One region of the Pseudoalteromonas sp. APM04 genome, then DNA from elsewhere that is predicted to be linked to it. Evidence: predicted binding sites of a transcription regulator. Region 1 holds the regulator's gene; the other holds the start of a gene.
What was found. Region 1 encodes sigma-54, which starts transcription at its own class of promoters, with help from an activator protein. Its sites were predicted from a motif close to GTTGGCACGNNNNTNGNNT; they were not measured.
Positions count from the first base shown of each region.

Region 2: a site for sigma-54 is predicted at 2,090-2,108, ahead of MTP24_RS00305 (YggN family protein). Genes of this name have one in related genera too.

Region 1 is NZ_CP094441.1:561,462-565,322, reverse strand. It holds gene kdsC (3-deoxy-manno-octulosonate-8-phosphatase KdsC) at 1-6, shown strand, start outside; gene lptC (LPS export ABC transporter periplasmic protein LptC) at 3-557, shown strand; gene lptA (lipopolysaccharide transport periplasmic protein LptA) at 547-1,083, shown strand; gene lptB (LPS export ABC transporter ATP-binding protein) at 1,080-1,805, shown strand; gene MTP24_RS02630 (RNA polymerase factor sigma-54) at 1,875-3,374, shown strand; gene hpf (ribosome hibernation promoting factor) at 3,401-3,688, shown strand; gene ptsN (PTS IIA-like nitrogen regulatory protein PtsN) at 3,693-3,861, shown strand, end outside.
Region 2 is NZ_CP094441.1:57,754-61,614, reverse strand. It holds gene MTP24_RS00325 (AzlC family ABC transporter permease) at 1-450, shown strand, start outside; gene MTP24_RS00320 (AzlD domain-containing protein) at 447-746, shown strand; gene MTP24_RS00315 (glutathione peroxidase) at 966-1,463, shown strand; gene MTP24_RS00310 (hypothetical protein) at 1,579-1,764, opposite strand; gene MTP24_RS00305 (YggN family protein) at 2,146-2,943, shown strand; gene MTP24_RS00300 (hypothetical protein) at 3,808-3,861, shown strand, end outside.

The DNA of each region.
Region 1 (3,861 bases):
TCATGAATGCAGCGCGCATAATATTAAGCGTTTTATTCATCAGCTGTATGGTTTGGCTTTGGTACCCTTATTTCACACAAGTAAATTTACCACAACAAACCGAAGCAGACATAATTGCAAAGCCCGATTACACAGCCATAGAGCTAAAACAAACAGCGTATGACGAAAATGGGAAAATCAGCCATAAAGTAACGGCAGCGCGAATGGAGCTATATCAAGAATTAGGGTTTACCTTTTTTGATAAACCTATTTTTACGCTATACAACAACAAGCAAACATGGCGAATTAACGCTAATGAAGCAACATTGTACGAAGGCAGACAATTAATATTAGAAGGTAACGTTGTTGCTAGTAATTTAACTGATAACGCAATGATAGATAAAATTAATGCTGATAACATTCAGGTAGATATAAAATTACTAACGATGCAATCAGAGCAGCCTGTCATTGTTACAGGGCCCAATTTAAAAATCACCGGTAAAGGCTTAGAAGCCGATTTAAAAACCGAAGTGATAAAATTAATTAACCATACGCGAACTATTTATTATGACCAATAAACTATCAACACTCTTTATTATTCCAACATTTATACTTGCATTAGGTACTAATGCCGCTGAACCAACAGCGCCAATTTCTGCAAATCAAATTTCGATTAGTGCGGATAAACAAGAGGGTCAACTAAAAGAAAACGTAGGTATCTTCGAAAAAAATGTTGAAATTATTCATGGCGACAGAAAAATTACCGCAGACCGCCTTGAGGTTCACAAGCGTGATGAGCTAGGCGACAACAAGCAATTGTTAATTGCCACAGGTACGCCTGCATATTTTGAAGAAAAACAAGCCGACGGCACAATAATGAGCGCCAGCGCTAATGAAGTTAGATACGATGTCTCAACGCGTTTTTTAACATTAATTGGAGATGCAGAGATATCTCAAGCTGGGCAAAAAATGAATGCTAAAAGCATTACCTACGATATAGAACAGCAGCTTATTAGCGCAGAAAAAGATGAAAGCTCAACTGACCGTGTACACACTATCTTAGTGCCTGTGGAGCCTAAAAAAAATGACAAAGGCCAACCATGAGCACATTAAAAGCAGAGCTACTAGCCAAAAGCTACAAAGGCCGTGAAGTTGTAAAAAATGTGGGCCTAGAAGTTAAAGCTGGCAGTATTGTAGGCTTGCTTGGGCCAAACGGCGCAGGTAAAACAACAACCTTTTACATGATTGTAGGCTTAGTCCCTAGCGACAAAGGCAAAATATCTATCGATGATAACGATATTACGCTTTTACCTATGCACAGTCGTGCTAGATTAGGTATTGGCTACTTACCACAAGAGTCGTCTATATTTAGAAAATTAACAGTGTATCAAAACTTAATGGCTATTTTAGAAACTCGAAAGGAGCTCACTAAACAAGCCAGAGAAGAAACATTAAATAATCTATTGGATGAATTTAGCATTCAACACATTCGCGACAGCAAAGGTATGGCATTATCGGGCGGAGAACGTCGCCGAGTGGAGATTGCACGTGCTTTAGCTGCAGATCCAAAGTTTATTTTGTTAGACGAACCATTTGCCGGTGTTGACCCTATCTCAGTATTAGATATTAAAAAAATTATTGAACACCTAAAAAACCGTGGTATTGGCGTATTAATAACAGACCACAATGTAAGAGAAACCCTTGATGTTTGCGAAAAAGCCTACATTGTTTCTCATGGGGAACTGATTGCTTCTGGTACCCCTGAACACGTATTAAATGATAAAACTGTACGCGATGTATATTTAGGCGAGCAATTTAGGCTGTAACATTTACGCCTTATTTATAAGCATCTGCTAGTATTAATTATAACAACTTAAAAGGATTGTTAGAGATACATGAGGCAATCACTACAGCTGCGCATGGGCCAGCAACTTACAATGACACCTCAGTTGCAACAAGCTATTCGCTTGCTGCAATTGAGTACATTGGATCTTCAGCAAGAAATACAAGAAGCGCTCGACAGCAACCCATTACTTGAGGTTGAGGAGCAAGACTATGCCGATGATCTTGCGGGCAAAAATGAGCAAAAAGCAGATAACGATGAAGTTACAGTAACCGTATCTGCCGATGAAGCCCCTAGCGAGTATGAACAAGACAGTGGTGAAGCGCTTGCTAAAGATACCGTAAGTGACGACATGGCAATGGATGTTAGCTGGGATGAGTATATGAGTGCAGCCCCTGCATCATCTTCAGGCCCAATGCCTGAAGATGAGTCTATATATCAGGGCGCATCAACTGAAACGCTTCACGAATACTTAATGTGGCAATTACAATTAACGCCATTTAGCCCTACAGATGAAGCCATCGCTATTGCTATTGTAGAAGCGGTGGATGATTCAGGCATACTGACACTCAGCTGCGAAGAGATTTTAGAGAGCTTTAATCAAGATAACGACGATGACGTTGAGGTTGAACTTGACGAAATAGAAGCGGTTTTAAAGCGCATTCAGCTATTTGACCCAGTGGGTATTGCGGCACGTAGCTTACAAGAGTGCTTGTGTATTCAGTTAAATCAATTTGATAAAGGCACGCCTTTTATTGATGAAACAAAAATGATTTTAACAGAGCACATTGATTTGTTAGCTGCTCGTGACTACCGTACATTAATGAAAAAAACGAAGCTCAAAGAAGATGAGCTTAAAGAAGTAATGACACTTATTCATACGCTCAACCCTAAGCCTGCAGACACAATAGTACGAGAAGAGTCTGAGTATGTAATACCTGATGTGTCAGTTAAAAAAATTAAAGGCCGCTGGATTGTAGAGTTAAACCCAGACAGCATGCCAAAAATTCGTGTAAACAGCCAATATGCAGCAATGTCACGTACAGTTAAATCAAGCGGCGACAGTCAATTTATTCGCTCACATTTACAAGAAGCTAAATGGTTTATAAAAAGCTTAGAAAGTAGAAATGATACACTTTTAAAAGTAACTAACTGTATTGTTAAACAACAACAGGGCTTTTTTGAACACGGGCCAGAAGCCATGAAACCGATGGTTTTAAATGATGTTGCCGAAATGGTAGAAATGCACGAATCAACAATTTCGCGCGTAACTACGCAAAAGTATATGCACACACCGCGTGGAATATTTGAGCTTAAATACTTTTTCTCAAGCCACGTAAGTACCGAAAATGGTGGAGAATGTTCATCTACGGCAATACGTGCACTTATTAAAAAATTAATCGCAGCAGAAAACTCAGCAAAACCATTGAGTGATAGCAAAATTGCGGATATATTGGCTGAGCAAGGAATTAAAGTAGCGAGACGTACAATCGCAAAATATCGCGAATCTCTTGCTATTCCACCGTCAAATCAGCGAAAGAGCCTGATCTAAGACGCTAAACAAAGAGGGTAATGCTTATGCAACTAAATTTAACTGGTCGTCATGTAGAACTAACTGATTCATTAAGAGACTATATAAATACCAAATTTGCGAAGCTAGAAAGGCACTCTGATCATATTAATAATGTTCATGTCATTCTCGATATAGAAAAATTAAATCAAAAAGCAGAAGCAACTATTCATGTAAGTGGTGCTGAATTATTCGCATCCACTGAACATCAAGATATGTATGCAGCTATTGATTCATTGATTGACAAGCTTGACCGTCAAGTAATTAAACACAAAGAGAAGCTTGCTCGACACTAATATGATGAAATTAAGTTCACTTATATGCCAGGACTGCAGTAAAGCTGCGGTCCTTTTTAATAGTAAAAAAAGAATTTTAGAGTTTATTAGCGAGCTGGCTCACGATAAATTACCGTATTTATCTCAACAGGATATTTTGGGCGCTTTATTAACCCGCGAAAAGCTAGGCAGCA
Region 2 (3,861 bases), 500 kb from region 1:
TATGGACTTGCTGTTAGACATAAAGTCATAGATCAACCAATGCGATGGCGCCTACCTGTTAGCTTTGTATTAACCGATGAATTATTTGCGTTTTCTCATCACCGTAAAGCTTATCGCACAAAAGTGCGTTTAGTTTATGCGCTTAGTGCAGGTTTTAGTTTTTACATCGCATGGAATATATGGACATTAATAGGCATTGTTGCAGGATCTATGCTTCCTGATTTAACTAACTTAGGGCTCGACTTTGCAATTGCAGCTACTTTTATCGCCTTGGTTATTCCAGGTATTAAAAATACCGCCTCTTTAGTGACTGTTATTGTGGCAGGTATTACTGCTACGTGGTTAAAAAGCACAGGGTTTGAATTATGGCTAGTGTGCTCCGCATTATTAGCAATGAGTGCAGGCTATACAACGGCAAGGCTAACAGCGAAAAAGGACACTAAAACATGATGACCACTATTTTACTCATGGCCTGCATTACGTTTTTTACGCGTTATTTATTTTTACACCGTGCATTGCCTTTTAAAGTGGGCCCTAAAATGCAGCAATTTTTAAGCTTTAGTGCACCGGCCGTGCTTACCGCTATTTGGGTTCCTATTGTATTTTTGGGTGAAGAAGGCATAAACCTGCATTGGCAAAACCCTTACTTAAGTGCCGCTATTGTAGCCATTATTGTAGCTTATAAAACACATAACATTTATTACACAACACTTGCCGGTATGGGTTTGTTTCTAATTTTAAATTAGGGCTTATTACCCTCTAAAGTTAAGTTTTATCAGCCTGAGGATTGTTTATTATTTTTCACCGACAAGGATGTGCAATTAGGTATAAGCAATACGCAAAATTTAGCTCAAACTATACCAAGGCCGTTAGGTCACATATCTCGCGTCACGAGTATACTTTATACTTTATGTGAAACCTTTACCGCGTTAAAGTATGCCTAACAACAATAATAAGAAGCCACCATGCAAAAGTTTCATCAATTAAGCGCAACAAGTCTACAAGGCCAACCTATTAACTTTGATGACTTTGAGGGAAAAGTTGTACTCATTGTTAATACTGCAAGTAAATGCGGATTTACCTACCAGTACGCATCTTTACAAGCGCTTCATGAAAAGTACGCCAGTCAAGGACTTGTGATTATAGGCTTTCCGTGCAATCAATTTGGCCAACAAGAGCCTGGAGATGCGTCGCAAATAGAGCAAGGGTGCTTAATAAATTACGGAGTCAGCTTTTTAATAACAGACAAAGTTGATGTGAATGGTAAAAATGCACACCCTGTATTTCGATTTTTAAAATCAGCATTACCGGGGTTTTTAACTCGAAAAATAAAATGGAATTTCACTAAGTTTTTAATTGCAGCCGATGGCACGCCAATTAAGCGCTATGCCCCTTTTACTAAGCCAGAAAAGATAGAGCTCACTATACAAAAAGCATTAAGTAAGGCTAAAAGCACGCAGTAAAAAGTAATAAAGAGGCACATAGCCTCTTTATTGCCAATGTAACAACCGCTTAAGCGCACTTTTTTGTGCACCTAGCCGCCGTTATTAATTGGTATTGTAATTATACTAGTGCGATTTAATCGATGTAATCGCTTAAGTCGTCTTCGCCTAGATTTTTGCGCAAGCGTTTTTGCTCAAGGTAGTCTTCCAACTTTTTCTTAACCTTTTGCTTATTTTTATCGTGTTGATTTCGACCGACCATTTCGTATTCGTCTTCAACAAAATCATCATCTAGCGCATCGTAACTAAATGTCTTACCCACAACCCACTCCATAAAGTGTTTGAGACCAATTACGCTTTAATTAATGTAATTGGTAAATTAAAAAATTTAACACCAATATGCTGTGCAAATTAGCATCAAAGTAAAGCCACAAAGCCATAGTAAATAGCCTTCATGTCATTAATGTGAATAAATAGCGCTAAATTGCAATTGTGGAAAGTGAGAGTTTTTTATCGTATCGATAAATTTTTTTTATAAATTTATATTCATTGGTTAATTTCACCAAAATATAGTCTAATAATAAAAACCAAACAGACCTTTAAACCTAGCATGAAATGCAAGTCATTGTTTTTGTTGATTAAAAAATAGTGGCACCAAACTTGTTATTAGTTATTTGTTATCAACAAAAAATAGAGTCATCACATGAAAAAATTACTATTAGTTAGCGCATTAATCTGTACACCTGTTGCTATGGCACACAACGATAATGATTCAACAATTTCATTTAGCAACGATCAATGCGACGTAGAGTTTAAAAATGATGTTCGCATCAAGCCAAACGAACTAGAAATTTTTACAGCAAAAAACCAAGCTATGCAATTCAACAGCAATGGCGATTTAATGGTAAACGGTGAGTTTGTAGCGCTTAATAACTCACAACGCCAAGCTCTTACTCAATACTCTGATAGCTTACGTATACAGCTACCCGAAGTCGCTAATATTGCATTAGACGGCGTAAAAATCGCCGGTGTTGCTTTAGAAGAAGTCGGTAATGCATTTAACATTAATGGCTTAGACGATATGTCATCGTTAATGGACGATATACGCGTAGAAGTAGAAAACACGTTTTATCAAGAAGGCACCTTTGTTATGGGCCAGCAAAGTTTTAACCAATTTGGTGAAAACTTTGAGCATCAGTTTGAAAATCAAATAGAAACAGCCGTTGAATCAGCAGTCATGCAATCTATGGGTAGTATCCTGGTCGCGCTTGGATCGGAGTTATTAGGTTCTGGCGGCGATATGGATGCATTCGAAGAACGCATGGAAAATATGGGCGCACAAATTGAAGAGAAAGTAGAGTTACACGCGAACAACTTAGAGCAACGAGCTAATTCGTTATGCGGTAATTTTGCTGAAATTGCAAAACAAGAAGAGCAGCTAGTAACGTTAGTTCCTGAGCTAGAAGGTTATCAATTATTTACCTTTAAACACGTTAAATAACCCGCAATTAACTCACTATATTTAACATCCCTTCAGCAGCATTTTATTTTATTGAATGCTGCTTTTTTGTATCTGTTCTGTCTCTTTTTTCTCGTTTATGTTGTTCGGCTCAGAATAAGGGCCATTGGTCTAGTTAGTACTTGCCTAAGTAAACAACTCTATGGCTTTATACAAACATAGACTGCGTTCGTTATTTATCGTTATAAACAATAAAGATAAAAGCAGCGTTTTATGGACATAAATTTAACTCATATGCCCCCCTGTTTTTGATCACACTAAAGATTTAATCATCCAATTTTTAGTGGCTAAGCAAGACTAAAATATTCAGCAAGCAATTTGCTTCAAAATTTATGCCCTTAGCAAAAAGCTGAGAGGCTCCATCCCCAGTTAGACACGTTTAAACGTAACTAACACTAAAGCGCCTGCCTCATAGCAGGCGCTTTTTATTTATTAGAGAAGCACACTATTAAAAAATCGTATTTTTAAGTCAATTACTATTTTAAATATCAAATTAACGACGATTTTTAATGCACTAAGCATAACCACTAGCTGCTATAAAAAAACCACAAAAATAACAATTAAAAACCAAAATAAAATAATCTGAATAATTACCCATTTAAAATAATCGAATATGCATAAATAAAAAACAAAATCAGTAAAAATACAATTAAAACAACAAACTAAAAAAGATCAGGGTGAAATAAAAATTAAAAAACAGAAAAAATATAATTAAACATTTTATTAACAACCACTACTTCAGATAAAAATAACTAATGCCTCACAGGTAATTTTTATCGTTTTATTTTTGTACGCTTTGCATGCAAAATGCGCATGTTTTCAACAGACCTAAACCGGAGCCAAGTGATGAACCCAATAAATACATTAAACCAAACAGCAAACACACAAATTGCAGTTAAA